Regions from separate parts of the Paraburkholderia sp. RL17-337-BIB-A genome, predicted to be linked through region 2. Evidence: riboswitches for the same ligand, from Rfam matches in the RefSeq annotation. Region 2 holds a riboswitch; the other holds the start of a gene.
The links. A riboswitch is a leader RNA that binds a small molecule or an ion and turns the genes downstream of it on or off. The one in region 2 is predicted to bind cobalamin.

Region 1: another riboswitch for cobalamin. It lies ahead of cobW (cobalamin biosynthesis protein CobW); the one in region 2 lies ahead of P0D84_RS15715 (TonB-dependent receptor).

The regions. Positions count from the first base shown of each region.
Region 1 covers NZ_JARESY010000002.1:2,292,786-2,300,456, reverse strand. Annotated here, with positions in the region: gene P0D84_RS30975 (cobyrinic acid a,c-diamide synthase CobB) at 1-251, opposite strand, end outside; gene cobO (cob(I)yrinic acid a,c-diamide adenosyltransferase) at 336-938, opposite strand; gene P0D84_RS30965 (cobalamin biosynthesis protein) at 947-1,486, opposite strand; gene cobA (uroporphyrinogen-III C-methyltransferase) at 1,483-2,322, opposite strand; cobalamin riboswitch at 2,547-2,774, opposite strand; cobalamin riboswitch at 2,854-3,133, shown strand; gene cobW (cobalamin biosynthesis protein CobW) at 3,200-4,300, shown strand; gene cobN (cobaltochelatase subunit CobN) at 4,307-7,671, shown strand, end outside.
Region 2 covers NZ_JARESY010000001.1:3,511,942-3,519,612, reverse strand. Annotated here, with positions in the region: gene ilvD (dihydroxy-acid dehydratase) at 1-341, opposite strand, end outside; gene P0D84_RS15750 (LysR family transcriptional regulator) at 556-1,611, shown strand; gene lgt (prolipoprotein diacylglyceryl transferase) at 1,743-2,648, shown strand; gene P0D84_RS15740 (SIMPL domain-containing protein) at 2,836-3,567, opposite strand; gene P0D84_RS15735 (EVE domain-containing protein) at 3,774-4,232, opposite strand; RNA gene ssrS (6S RNA) at 4,323-4,504, opposite strand; gene P0D84_RS15725 (cell division protein ZapA) at 4,597-4,911, opposite strand; gene P0D84_RS15720 (ATPase) at 4,908-5,264, opposite strand; cobalamin riboswitch at 5,518-5,759, shown strand; partial or broken gene P0D84_RS15715 (TonB-dependent receptor) at 5,858-6,058, shown strand; gene P0D84_RS15710 (FecCD family ABC transporter permease) at 6,131-7,141, shown strand; gene P0D84_RS15705 (ABC transporter ATP-binding protein) at 7,138-7,671, shown strand, end outside.

The DNA of each region.
Region 1 (7,671 bases), on a different contig from region 2:
TCCGCTTCGGCCGCCGCCTGCGCGAGCAGGTTTCGGCAGGCCGACTCGCCCACCATCCACAGATCGAGCGACAGGACCGGCGCGCCGCTGGCACGCGCCAGAATCATCGGGTCGAGAAAGTCGGGGCCGGTCTTGAAGACGCGCACGCGTCGCCCGAGCCGCCGGTGATAGCGCGCGAGACCCGCGGTGATCGTGGTCTTGCCTTGGCCCGACGCCGGCGCGCTAATGAACAGGGCGGGGCACGTCCCGATGGAAGTGTCCTTGGCGGCCGCCCCGAAGGATGTTCCCTTGGGGGACTTCCCGTAGGACGTACGCTTGGGGGACGTGGACATTGTTCAGAACTCCACGCCGCGTTGCGCTTTCACGCCTTGCTCGCGATATGGGTGTTTGACGATGCGCATTTCGGTGACGAGGTCGGCGGCTTCGATCAGCGCGTCCGGCGCGTGGCGGCCGGTTACCACCACGTGCAGCATCTGCGCCCGCGCATTCAGTACCGACAGCACTTCGTCGAGCGGCAGGTATTCGTACTTCAACACCGTGTTCAGTTCGTCGAGAATCACCATCTGATAGTCGCCGCTTTCGATCATGCGGCGCGCTTCGTTCCAGCCTTTGCGCGCGGTGGCGATGTCGGCGTCGCGATTCTGCGTGTTCCAGGTGTAGCCGTCGCCCATCGTGACGAAGTCGCAATTGGCGATCGCACCGAGGAAGTCGCGCTCCGAGGTATGCAGCGCGCCTTTGATGAATTGCACGACGCCGAGACGCATGCCGTGTCCAAGCACACGCACGGCCATGCCGAACGCTGCCGTGGTCTTGCCTTTGCCGGTGCCGGTGTTGACGATCAGCAGACCTTTTTCGACGGTGGCGCTGGCCTGCTTTTTCTCGTGGCCTTCGCGCCGGCGCTCGGTCATGCGTTGATGCGATTCGGGGTCGGTCTTCATGGCAGGTCCTATTGGTGAGGGTCGGTGTTTGTTTGTTCGCGCGCGGGGCGCGCGGTGGTCGATGCTATCGCCACGGTGATGCCGTTGTGGACGGTTTTGCGCGCGAGCAGGCGTGCAGTGAGAGGGGCGGGCGCGATGGAGGTAAGTGGGGCAAGTGACGCATTTGGGGCAACTGCGGCATCTAAGGCAGCTGACGCAACCGATGCATGGGCGGCATGCGGCGTGCTGCTGGTCACATGAAGGTCCCCCAGCGCGGCGAGCAAGGCGCACGGCTCGCAGACGCCGTCTACGCCGAGATGCTCGCGTGCGGCCGTCGATGGATTGTCCACGGATATCGCCGCAATCTGCTCGCGGCTGAACAATTTCAGCGGCAACGCATGACGTGCGCAGAATTCAAGTAAACCGGCTTCGTGGGCTTTGGTGTCGACCGAGGCAATCGTGCTGATTTCATCGAAGGCATGCGAGCCGAGTGTGGCACGCACAGCCGCTTCGATCTGCTCGGCCGAGCTATGCAAGCGACAACCGATGCCGACGGTTAGTGTTTTCATTGCGCGTCCGAAGCGTCCGAAGCGTCCGAAGCGTCCGTCGCTCCGGCAGAGTTCGCCGTGTTTGTCGCACCCATCGCTTTCACCGCATCCGCTTTCACCGCACCCGCATTCACAGCATCCCGCGCCAAAGCCAACGACGCCACGCCACCCATCACCACGATCGCCGGCGACCCCAGCCCGGCGTGCGACACCGCATCCGCGAACTCGCCGAGCCGTGCGAGCACGTGCCGTTGCTCGGGACGCGTGGCCGATTCGATCGCCGCACACGCCGTATCGGCACTCATGCCGGCCGCGAGCAACGCGCCGACGATATCGTTCAGCCGCCGCATGCCCATGTAAATCACCAGCGTCATCCGGGTGGCGACGAGCGCGGCCCAGTCCGGCTCGCCGCTGCCGGCGCCGTGTCCGGTGACGAACACCACGCCTTGCGCGTGATCGCGATGCGTGACCGGAATCCCGATCGCCGCGGGCGCTGCAATCCCGGCGGTGATGCCGTTGATCACGTCCACTTCAATACCCGCCGCGTGCAACGCCTGCTGTTCCTCGCCGCCACGGCCGAACACGAACGGATCGCCACCCTTCAAACGCGCGACGCTGCGCCCGGCCTGCAGGTGCTCGAGCATCTGCGCGACGATGCCGGCCTGCGGCGTCGACGGATGCCCGCCACGTTTGCCGACATACACGACCAGCGCGTTCGCGCGCGCGAATTGCAGCACGTCGGGATTCACCAGATCGTCGACCAGTATCACATCGGCTTGCGCGAGAGCGCGGGTCGCCTTGAGCGTCATCAGTTCGACGTCGCCGGGGCCGGCGCCGATCAGCCAGGCGCGGCTCATCGCCGCGTGCATGGCGCACGCCATGTCGTGACAAGCGGGAGCGGTTGAGGCTTGATGAGGCCGGAGGCGGCGGAAATTGAGGTCATGCGGTGCTACGGATTACGCGCGACAAAAAACGCCACTCGCCGCGTTTCCCACAGGAAAACGTCAACGGCCGCGCCATGTCGTGCTTCAGCGCCTTCAATTCCGTCCCTCGCGGATTCCGGCGGCCGGCAGCGTGACATTCACTGCCTCCGCGTCTGGCCGGTATCCGGGCTGACGGCCTCATGCGTTTTGCCTTCCCGTCAGGATTCGTCAGACAGTGGCATCAAAAACGCATGCGCGATGCAAATGCACCGCAGGTCGCTTACCGTTGCGGGGACAGCACAGGTTGAGCGCGGCGAGCGCGGCCTGTTTCCCGTTTAACTGCACATGCGAACGCATGTGCGGGCACCAAACGCGCGCATACGATAGCACACGGCAGGCCGCGCCGGCACTGCGGAAAGGCCCTGCCGGCGCCCGCGTTTCCTTGACGGCACGGAGCCGCGCGCCTAAACTCGCACGCACTTTGGTGCTCGCATGCGCGCTCGTGCGCATGCAGTTAAACGGGAAACAGGGTGCCCACCTGCAACGGATCGGGTCAACCTGTGCTGCCCCCGCAACGGTAAGCGAAAAGCGGTTCCAGGTTGATTGCCTGGCGCCGCGGAGCCGGCTTCGATGTCCACGCGCAAGGCCGCGTCGGCATATGACCACTGGGCGAGAAACCACTCGCCCGGGAAGGGGAAGCGGCGCTTTCGTCAGCCCGGATACCGGCCAGAATACGAAGAACGTCCACTGCGGGGATGCGGTGGCGCGTTCCGCGCCGGCGTGCCGCGCAGCTCCTACGGATAACCTCACGATGCAAACTCAGATGCGCAAGATCCCCGTCACGATCGTCACGGGCTTTCTCGGCAGCGGCAAGACCACGCTGCTGCGGCACATTCTTCAGCATGCGGGCGGCAAGCGCATCGCGGTGATCGTCAACGAGTTCGGCGAACTCGGCATCGACGGGGAAATCCTCAAGGGTTGCGGGATCGGTTGCGATGACAACGGCGTCGAGACCGAAGGGCAACTGTATGAACTCGCGAATGGCTGTCTGTGCTGCACCGTGCAGGAAGAGTTTTTTCCGGTGATGGAAAAGCTGGTGGAGCGCCGCGAGCAGATCGATCACGTGCTGATCGAAACCTCCGGTCTCGCGTTGCCGAAGCCGCTGGTGCAGGCGTTCAACTGGCCGCAGATCAAGAATAGCTTTACTGTCGACGCGGTCGTCACCGTGGTTGACGGCCCGGCCGCGGCGCGCGGCCAGTTCGCCGACAATCCGGTCGCGGTGGATGCGCAACGCAAGGCCGATCCGAATCTCGATCACGAATCGCCGTTGCACGAATTGTTCGAAGATCAATTGTCGGCGGCCGATCTGGTGATTCTGAACAAAACCGATCTGCTCGACGAATCGCATCAAGCTTCTGTTGAAGCCCTCATCCGTGACGAAATTCCGCCGCAAGTGAAGATCGTGCGCGCACAGATGGGCCAGCTCGATCTGCATACGTTGCTGGGCCTCGAAGCGGCCTCGGAGGAAACGATTCACCTGCGCCACGATCACCATGGTTCGGCTGACGACGCCGATCATCACCATGACGAATTCGATTCGGTGGTCGTCCACGCGAATGTTTCGTCGCGCGAGGCCGTGATCGCGGCGTTGCACGGACTCGTCGAAACCAACACGATTTACCGCGTGAAAGGATTTGCGGCATTGCCGGGTGCGGCAATGCGTCTGGTGATCCAGGGCGTGGGCCGTCGTTTCGATAGTTACTTCGACCGCCGCTGGCAAGCCGGAGAAGCGGGCGAGGGCCAGCAAAGCCGCTTCGTGCTGATCGGTGAAGACCTCGACCAGGCCGCGCTGCAACAGGCGTTCGACGCCGCATTGGGCGTCGTGGCGAGCACCCAGCCGCAACAGGCGTAACCGGCCATGCATCTGCTGCGCACCACGCCGGGCGGTTTTGTCGACGATACGCAAGGCGTGATCCGTATCGATCAGCAGCCCGCCGATATCGTGGTGCTCAGTTCCGCCGATACCACGCTGTCGCTGCTCGCGAGCGTGGTGCCTCGTCTGGGCGAGGGCTTTCCGAGCATAAGGCTCGCGAACGTCACCTATTTGCGCCAGCCGGCTTCAGTCGATTTCTATGTCGAAGACGTGTTGCAGCATGCGCGTGTCGTGGTGGTCGATCATCTCGGCGGCGAGGCGTATTGGCCGTACGGCATCGAACAGGTGGTCGCGCTCGCCGAACGCAAGCAGCAGACGCTCGCGATGTTTTCGGGCGATCTGCAGGAGGATCCGAACCTGCTCGCGCGCAGCACCGCCGACGCCGAACTGTGTCATCAGCTATGGCGCTATCTGCGTGAAGGCGGCCCGCAGAATGCCGAGGCGTTCCTGCGTTTTATCGCATACCGCTCGTTTGGTTGGGGGCGCGAACCTGCGCCGCCGCGCGCGTTGCCTGCCGCGACGCTCTACCATCCCGAACGCGATACGCCGACGATTTCCGCCTGGCAGGCGCGCTGGCGTGAGGATGCGCCGGTTGCCGCGATTCTGTTCTACAAGGCGCATCTGCAAGCGGCCAATACAGCAGTGTTCGACGCGCTGATCGAGGCGCTTGAAGCACAAGGCTTAAATCCGCTGCCGATCGCGATTACCTCGCTGAAAGATGCGATGAGCCGCGACGTCGTGCAGCAGTTGTGCGCGCAACATGATGTCTCGCTGGTGTTGAATACGACCGCATTCGCCGCCTCGGCCATCGACGACCCCGAGCCGCTTGCGCTCGCCGGCGACGCGCCGGTGATGCAGGTGATCCTGAGCGGCGGCAATCGCGAAGATTGGGTCAAGGACAATCAGGGCCTCAATTCGCGCGATATCGCCATGCATATCGCGCTGCCGGAAGTGGACGGCCGCATCATCACGCGGGCAATCAGCTTCAAGGGCCTCGCCTATCGTTGTCCGCGCACCCAGGTCGATGTAGTCCGCTATCGACCGGACCTCGAGCGCGTCGGCTTTCTGGCCGAACTGAGCCGCCGCTGGTGCCGTCTGCGCACGCTCGACAACGCGGACAAGAAGCTCGCGCTGATTCTCGCCAACTATCCGATGAGCGAAGGGCGCATCGGCAATGGTGTGGGGCTCGATACGCCGGCCTCGGTCGTCGGCATTCTGTCGATGTTGCGCGATGAGGGATATCGTCTCGCAGAGTTGCCCGCCGACGGCGACGCGCTGTTGAAGAAGCTGACCGAAGGCGTGACCAACGATCCGGTCGTGCGTGACTTGCGGCCCGCGTTGCAAAGCTTCGCGCTCGACGACTATCTCGTGTACTTCAACGCATTGCCCGGTGAAGCGCGCGATGCGCTGAACGCACGCTGGGGTTCCCCCGAACAGGATCCGACGTTGCGGCACGGCCGTTTCATGATTGCGGGCTGGCGCTGTGGGCATGCGTTCGTCGGGATTCAGCCGTCGCGTTCACGGCAGCAGGGCGATTACGCGAGCTATCACGATGCCGAACTCGTGCCGCCGCATGCGTATCTGGCTTTCTACTTCTGGCTGCGTCATCAGTTCTGTATTGACGCGGTCGTGCATGTCGGCAAGCACGGCAATCTGGAATGGCTGCCGGGCAAGAGCGTCGCGCTGAGCGATGCCTGCTGGCCCGATCTGATCCTCGGGCCGATGCCGCATCTGTATCCGTTCATCGTCAACGATCCGGGTGAAGGCAGTCAGGCGAAGCGTCGAACGCAGGCCGTCATCATCGATCATCTGATGCCGCCGCTCACGCGCGCCGAAAGCTATGGGCCATTGCAGGACCTCGAACGCCAGGTCGACGAATACTATGAAGCGCTGATGGTCGATCCGCGCCGTTCGAAGCTGCTGAGGCGCACGATTCTCGCGACCATCGTCGAGCATAAGCTGCATGAAGAACTGAGTCTCGCGGAACCGACCGGTCAGGACGATGAGGACGTGCTGCTGACGCGCGTCGATGCCTGGCTGTGTGAATTGAAGGAAGCGCAGATTCGCGATGGTTTGCACACGTTCGGGCAATCGCCTGAGGGTGTGCAGCGACGCGATACGTTGCTTGCGCTGGGCCGTTTTCCGGTTGGCGATGGTCACGGCGCCAAGGCCGGTTTGATCGATGCATTGGCGCGCGATCTGCAGATGGATCATCTGTTCGATCCGCTGTCGGTGGATTGGGCCGCTGTTTGGGACGGTCCTCGTCCGGCGGTATTGCAGCGTGTGAGCGATGCGCCCTGGCGGCACTGTGGCGATGCACGCGAGCGTCTGGAACTGTTGGCGGCCGAGATGTTGCGCGGTGTGTGTGGTGATGAAACGTCCGATGCGATGCCCGCGAGCGGGGCCTTGCCGCAGGCCGAACGCGTGATCGAACGCCTGCGCAACGACGTGCTGCCGCGGCTCGACGCCTGCGGTCCGCAGGAAATGCTGCATCTGAAGCGCGGTCTCGAAGGGCGTTTCGTGCCCCCGGGGCCGAGCGGTTCGCCGTCGCGTGGACGTCCCGACGTGCTGCCCACCGGCCGCAACTTCTATTCGGTCGATACGCGCGCGGTTCCGACTCAAGCGGCGTGGTCGCTCGGGTTGAAATCCGCGCAGCAGTTGATCGAACGGCACTTGCAGGAAAAAGGCGACTACCCGCGTGCGATTGGCCTCTCGGTATGGGGCACGGCGACCATGCGCACTGGCGGCGACGACATCGCCCAGGCACTCGCTCTACTCGGTGTGCGGCCGAAGTGGGCGCCGGGCAGTCACCGCGTGACCGACTTCGAGATCATGCCGATCGAGGCATTCGACCGGCCACGCATCGACGTCACCTTGCGCGTGTCCGGCTTTTTCCGCGATGCCTTCGCCAACGTGATGCATTTGTTCGATGCCGCCGTGCAGGCCGTGGCCGAACTCGACGAGCCTGAGGACCTGAACCCGATCCGCGCGCGCGTGCTGCGCGAACGCGACGCGCTGATAGCACGCGGCATGGACGCCACCGAAGCGCGCAAGCGCGCCGGCTGGCGCGTGTTCAGCGCGCGGCCCGGCGCTTATGGCGCGGGTCTGCAGGACATGATCGACTCGCAGCAATGGGACACCGACGCCGATCTCGCGAATGCCTATCAGGCGTGGGGTGGTTACGCCTACACGCAGAAAAGCGCCGGCGAAGAGGCGCGCCACGCCTTCGGCACGCGTCTCGCCGCGATGGATGTGGTACTGCAGAACCAGGACAACCGCGAGCACGACCTGCTCGATTCGAACGATTACTATCAGTTTCAGGGTGGTATGGTCGCGGCGGTGCGGCATCT
Region 2 (7,671 bases):
ATCCACTGGCCCTGCACGCACGTCTCGACGCAGTCGGCGATGACTTCGCGCGACACCAGTGAGTACTTCATGCCTTCGGTGCCCATCGACATGCCGTCCGAAATCGTCGGCGTGCCGAAGATCTGCGGATTCGCGTCGGCGCCCTTGACCGCAACGACCGCTGCGTCGGCCAGACGCTGCAGGCCGGCGTTACACGGCGTGATGGTCGAGTGGCCGTTGGCGATGCCGATCATCGGTTTGTCGAAGTCGTCCTTCTGATAGCCGAGTGCGTAGTACATGGAGCGGTTCGGTGAACGCGCCACGCCTTGCGTGATGTTTTTCGAGCGACGGTTGTATGCCATGGGGAACTCCAATCTGTTTTGTTTTGGCCCGTGCCGCGTATGCGGGGCTCAGTGCTGCCGCAGAGGCGGTGACTGCGCTGCCAATGCGTCGCCGGCGGCTTCGGCCGGCGCGTCAGTCCAGTTTAGTTCGGACGCGTCGCGCAAGGATGCAGTTTTGCGAAACGTGTGTCCAATATATTATTTAGCCGGCATTAGGTCGTAAAATGTATTAATCATGCTGGCTCCCATTCCTGATTTGCGCCAATTGCGCTATTTCGTGACCGTCGCCGAAGAAAAGCACTTCGGCCGCGCGGCGGCGCGCCTTTCCATGACGCAGCCGCCGTTGTCGCAGGCGATTCGGGCGCTGGAGGAGACACTCGGCGTCGTGTTGTTCGCACGGACCAAGCGTTCGGTGGAGCTCACTTCGGTGGGGGCTGACCTGCTGCCCGAAGTGCAGCGCCTGCTGGCGAGCGCCGAGGGACTGAAGCCACTGGCGCAGAGCCTCGCTCGAGGCGAGGCGGGGGTGCTCTCGCTGGCCTTCGTCTCGACGGCCGATTACGGCCTGCTGCCGTTGCTGCTGCGCGATTTCGGCGCGCGCCATCCGCGGGTGCGCCTCGAATTGACCGAAGCCACCAGCGACGTGCAGGTCGACGAACTGGTGGCCGGGCGCATCGACGCGGGCCTCGTCATTGCGCCGCTGCCGTCGCGCCACGCCACGCAGCTGTCATGGCTGCCGATCGCGCGTGAGCCGCTGGTGATCGCGATGTCGTCGGACATGGCGGCGCGTTTGGGAGGCGCAGCCGGGTCTGACGCGGGGACCAACGCAAAAGCCGACGCAAAACCCGCTACAAAACCCGCAACAAAAGTCGCCGCCGGGTCGCACAACAACCCACAAGCCGAGTGGCTCGATACACCGATCAGCCTGCGCGACGTCGCCGCCGAGCCGCTCGTGATCTTCCCAAGACGTCTGGCGCCAGGCTTTTATGACATCATTATGGATTGCTACGGCGTGGCGGGGCTGGCACCTCACATCGGCCAGGAGGCGATCCAGATGCAGACGATCGTGAGCCTCGTGTCAGCCGGAATGGGTGTCGCACTGGTGCCGCAATCGCTGCGTAATCTGCGCCGCACCGGTGTCGTGTATCGGCCGCTCTCCGAATCGGTGCCGGCGATCGAGACGGGGCTGGTCTGGCGCACGGAGGAGGTGAGCCCGGTGTTGGCCGGCTTCATCGAAATCGTGCGAGCGCATGCGGCCACCGCCGGGGCGCAGTACGCGGCGCCTCGTATTTAGGTTCGGCGCGGCCGCGAACGCATTGCCAGCCGAACCGTCCAACGCATGCGCCGCATGGTGCGCAAACCGCTGGCTGCACCTGAAATCCATTAGAAATCCGCTTCTGAACCTGAACTGCCCATAACAACACGATGCTCATTCACCCGAATTTCGACCCCGTTGCCATTCATCTGGGGCCGCTCGCTGTGCGCTGGTATGGACTGATGTACCTCGTTGCGTTCATCGCGGCGATCGTCGTCGGTCGGCTGCGGCTGCGTTTGCCGTACGTTGCGGCGCAAGGCTGGACCGCGAAGGATATTGACGACATGCTGTTCTACGGCGTGCTCGGTACGATTCTCGGCGGCCGGCTCGGCTATGTGCTGTTCTACAAGGCGAGTTTTTATTTCGCTCACCCGCTCGACATCTTCAAGGTGTGGGAGGGCGGCATGTCGTTTCACGGCGGCTTCCTCGGCGTGACGCTGGCGATGGTGCTGTTTGCGTATCAGCGCAAACGCTCGTGGCTGCAGGTCACCGATTTCGTCGCGCCCATGGTGCCGACCGGGCTCGCGGCAGGGCGCCTCGGCAACTTCATCAACGGCGAGTTGTGGGGCCGTGTGACCGACCCGTCGGCGCCGTGGGCGATGCTGTTCCCAGGCGCCGCGCCGGACGACGCCGTGTGGCTCACCGCGCATCCGCAACTGGCCGCGCAGTGGCATTTGAACGAAGTGTTCGCGCAATATCACATGCTGCCGCGTCATCCGTCGGAGTTGTATGAGATCGCGCTCGAAGGCGTCGCGCTGTTCTTCGTGCTGTTCTTCTTCTCGCGCAAGCCGAAGCCGATGGGCGCGATTTCCGCGATATTCCTGATCGGCTACGGCCTCGCACGCTTCACGGTGGAATTCGCGCGTGAGCCGGACGACTACCTTGGCCTGCTTGCAATGGGCCTCTCGATGGGCCAATGGCTCTCGCTGCCGATGATCCTTGCGGGCATCGGGATGCTGGTGTGGTCCTATCGCCGTGCGCGGCGTGAGCCGGCGCAAGCGGTCGGCGCGAACTGAGCGCGGCAGTTTATCGTACGGGTACGGTTCGAGTTGTCGACGCGCCGCAAAGCCCGCGCGGTCCGTTAGCGCGAACTGCCCGCCACGTTTTATCGTAGTGAGCAACCCATGAAAAAAGCCACGGCATGCCGTGGCTTTTTATTTGACCTTGCTTGCCTCAACACAAGCACATCTAGCATAGAACGCGCTACTTCATCTGCACCGAGCCCGACACGTTGACCGTCACGGTCGACGTACCGCCTTCGAGCGGTACCGGCGCGGATGCCTTCGCATCGGCGCCCATGGCACGGGCACTCATCATCATCATCGGACGCGGCATGACGCCGTTGTGCCCAACGTTGACTTCGCGAATCGAATAGCCGCTATAGCCGAACGCCTGCGCCGACGAAGCGGCCTGCTCACGGAATGACTTGATGGCTTCACCGGTGAGCTTCTGCTCAGCAGCACGCTGCGTTTCAGGCGACAGCGAGAACTGCACATTGCCGACCTGCATGATCGATGCCATCTGGCCCGCGAGTTTCGACACCGCGGCGAAGTCGTGCGATTCGAGCACGACTTCCGTGCGGCCGCGCCATGCGGAAATGCGCCCGTCACGATCGGTGGACGGGTAGATCGAGAAGGACCCGGTGCGGGCCGTGACACCGCTCACACTCCTGGCTTTTTGCAGCGCTGCATCGGCGCGTTGATTCAGCGTGGAGGTCAGCGCGGACGGATCGCTCGCTTCCTGTTCGTAGAACAGCGTGATGTCGACGACGTCTTGCGGCACTTCCGCACTCGCCTGCGCATTCAGCGACAGTACGCCCGCGGGCTGATACTGCGTCACGCTCTGCGCGCGGGCCATGGCCGGCGCGAGTGCGAGCGCGGCAGGGGCGGCGCATACGAGCGCGAGAGCGAGTGCACGTGCGGTGTTTTTCGTCATTCCTGGACTCCTTGCTTGAACAGTGGTGCACGATTGAAGCGAACGCCGTGCGATGGCACAACGTTTGCGAGTCCGTTAGGCGCTTGTAACCTTAGCTTGGTTCCCTAATTTGACGTTTGCTCAACGCTTGCCTTCATGCCCGCGCAGAATTGCGCATGATTCAAGCGACATTCAAGCGACGCCACGTCGTATGCGCGTATGCACCGTCAAACAAGACGTTTGGTGATGAAGCGCCATTCGGCTTCAGTCACCGGCGTGATCGACAGGCGGTTGCCCTTGGCGAGCACGCGCATGTCCTTCAATTCCTCATGCTCACGCAGCGCGGCAAGCGGAATCAACGGGATCTTCTTCTTGAACACCACATCGACCAGCAGCCAGCGCGGCGTTTCCTGCGACGATTTCGAGTCGTAGTAGGGGCTCTTCCTGTCGAACTGAGTCGGGTCCGGATAGGCGGTCGACGATACTTCCGCGAGCCCCGCAATGCCTGGCTCAGGACAGCTCGAGTGATAGAACAGCACACCGTCGCCGACCTGCATCATGTCGCGCATGAAGTTGCGCGCCTGATAGTTGCGCACGCCGGTCCACGGCAGCGTGTGCTGCGGTGCGTGGGCGAGATGATCGATGCTTGCTTCGTCCGGTTCGGACTTCATTAGCCAGTAGCGCATGAATCGAATTGAACGTTAAGAGGTTGATGCGGAAGAAAATCGAGGCCCAAAGAAAAACGGCACCGAACCGAAGTCCGATGCCGTTTGAATAGGGTCCCCGCCTTAGCCGCTAGGCCGGCATCCTGAACCGGGGGTTCAGAATTGGTCGCAGTTAGCAGCACTTCGGGTACATCAGACAGAGTGACGCGCACACCCGTGCTACAAATTTCCACAACCGTGCACATGGCATTGGTTCAAGGAATATATGACCTTGGCGAACCAGGCAGGGAAGTCAAACCGATTGAATTCAAAAACGTTTGCATGAGTCTTGGCTCATGCACTTCGCTTGAATCCGCAGCCGATCTCAGGACCGGCTACAAGATACTTACTGCATGCTGTACTGCTGAATCACAGTACCCAGTTGTTCGTTCATTTGATGCATTGTACGCCGGATTTCTTCTGCGGGAAATGCTTCTCCGTGCCGCACGCTCGTTTGGAGCTTAAGCAGTTCCGATGCCAGCGACAGCGCAGCCATGACGGCAATGCGATCCGTGCCGCGCACATTGCTGTTGTTGCGGATCTTCGACATCTCGGCGTCGACGCGTGCCACCGCTTCGAGCAGCGCGCCTTCAGTTTCGGGCGAGCAGGCAAGGCGATAGGGCACGCCGAGAATCGATACTTCGATCTGCTTGGTGGTCATGCATTTTCTCCGTGGCGGGTGACGCCGCTCTCCGCTTCGACCTCATGCGGCGGGGTCTCGAGCAGATCGAGCTGATTGTCCGGCTCGCTGTGCGCGCGAGCCCGCGGCAGCTTTTCGAGGATCGCGTTCAGGCGCACTTGTGCGTCGTCGATCTTTGCCGACAGCGCGTCGCGTTCTGCTTGCAGTGCATCGCGCTCCTCGCGCATCAACGCGAGTTCAGTGCGCGTGGCCTCTGCTTCGGCGCGCGTTTGGGCGAGCTGATCTTCGAGCGCGAGCCGCGCTTCATTGTGGCGTTGGCTGATCGCGATCAGCTTGCCGATATTCTGTGAAAGTGTTTCGAGTTCGGTGAGCATCTGCTGCGTCCTCTAAAGACATCGCATTTTAGCGCGGAATGCCGCACGTTCCGACAATTGTCTCGTTTCGAGACGTAACAACATCGCTTTGTGCAGGCTTTTATCGAACCTACGATGAAAAACGATGCGGACATCGGACAATAACCTGCACAGAACAGAACGGATTGCACATAGATTAACCATTCTTGACGGACCCGAAGGCCACTTCTAAACTGGCCGCACTCTGGCGCCCGCGCGCATTTCACAGTGCGCAGTTCAGTGCGCTTGTTCGGGTGCGCTCTGTTAAAACGGGAAGCAGGGCGCGCCGTTCGCATGAACGCGCGAACCCGCGCTGTCCTCGCGACGGTAAGTGACCGCATACGGCATGCAGCACGCAGGTCGATTCTGATCTCGTGTTTGAAGCCGAACATGCGAGTGTGCCACTGCGCGCCACGCGTGGGAAGGCGGGATCGATGTGTCGTCAGCCCGGATGTCGGCCAGAGGGCGAGGGGCGTCCCCACGAAAACGTAAACAGCGTGGGTGCCTCCGCGGGTACCTCATACGCATTGGCCGGCGGCGAAGCGGGCCGAGCACGCTACCCACGACTCGAATACGTTGGCGGTGACCGCGAAGATAGCAGCGGTGCGCTGAGCGGCTATGGTGTAGCGAATTTGCCGGCGCGCTATAAAATCAAGAAGGCGAAGTACGTGGCCGCGCAAATCCAGAACCTGTTGAACAAGGACTATGAAACGGCCTACCTGTATCACTCGCCGCGGCGCGGAGCGTATGTCACGGTCGGTTGGCTGCGGCAGTGACGAACGTCCTTCCATGAGAACGTGCCGGTGAGCCGCAGCTCGAGCCCGCTGCCCGCGACCACGCTGCGCGTGATGAGCGCGAAGCGCGCGGCCGCGATCTGGCTCGTGCTCGCGGGAATCGCGCTGCTCGTGCTGCTGGCGTCGCTCGCGCTCGGCAGTGTGTCGCTGGCGCCTGCGCGGGTATTGGCGGCGTTGCTGCCGTCGCATGCCTCGCATGTCGAGTCCGCCGATCTTGCCGGCGAAATCGTGCGCACGCTGCGTTTGCCGCGGGCGGTGGCCGGCTTTGCATGCGGCGCCTTGCTTGCGCTCGCGGGTGCATTGCTGCAAGTGCTCTTGCGTAACCCATTGGCCGAACCCTATGTGTTAGGTGTGTCGGGCGGCGCGGCGAGCTTCGCGCTGGTCGCGATGATCGCCGGTTGCGCGTGGTGGCTCGTCGATGCCAGCGCGTTCGCCGGGGCCTTCGTATCGATTCTGCTGGTGCTCGGACTCGCACGCCGCGAGCTGTGGCGCGGCGTGCCGCAGGACACGTCGCCGCGTTTGCTGCTGACCGGCGCGGTGATCGCGGCCGGTTGGGGCGCTGTCATTACCTTGCTGCTCAACCTCGCACCGGACAATCGTCTGCGCGGCATGCTGTTCTGGCTGACCGGCGATCTGAACGGTGGCGCGATGCCGTGGACGGCGCTCGCGGTGCTCGTCGTCGTACTCGTGGCGATCGTGCCTGTTGCGCCGCGTCTGAATGTTCTGCTGCGCGGCGACGCCGCCGCGCAGGCGCTCGGCGTCGCCGTGATGCCGCTGCGTTTGCGCGTGTATCTGGTGGCGTCGCTGGCGGCCGCAGCGGCCGTGACTACAGCGGGCACGATCGGTTTTGTCGGCCTGGTGGTGCCGCACATGCTGCGGCTTGCGTTCGGCAATGATCAGCGCATGCTGCTGCCGGCCGCGGCGCTCGGTGGCGGTGTCGCGGTGATGGGCGCGGACCTGATTGCGCGTACCGTGATTGCACCGGCGCAATTGCCGGTCGGCGTCATCACGTCGATTGTCGGCGTGCCGGTGTTTCTGTGGATGCTGTTGCGCAAACGTCGATGATGAACGCCTATAACGCCCAGCATGCGGCGCTCAGCGCGCAACGCCTGACCCTGCGCGCGGGCATGCGCACCCTGCTCGACGCATTCACGCATACGTTCTATGCAGGCGAGATCTGGTGCATTGCCGGACCGAACGGTGCGGGCAAGACGACACTGCTGTCCGCACTCGCGGGTCTGACGCAACCGTCGGCGGGTCACGTCGAACTGGACGGTGTGCGTCTCGCCGACTGGCTGCCGTTGCCGCTCGCGCAGCGTCGCGCGCTGCTGCCGCAAAGCGCAGCGGACGCCTTCAGCGCGAGCGTGCTCGATATCGTGATGCTGAACCGCTTTCCACATCTGACCGGCTGGGGTTGGGAGGGCGAGGCCGACCGCGTTGCCGCGCATGCCGCGCTGGACGCATTGGGCCTTGCGGCATTCGCTGCGCGCGACGTGTTGTCGCTTTCGGGAGGCGAACGTCAACGCGTGGCGCTTGCGGCAGTATTGTGCCAGGAGGCGCCGTTGTTGCTGCTCGACGAACCGCTCTCGCATCTG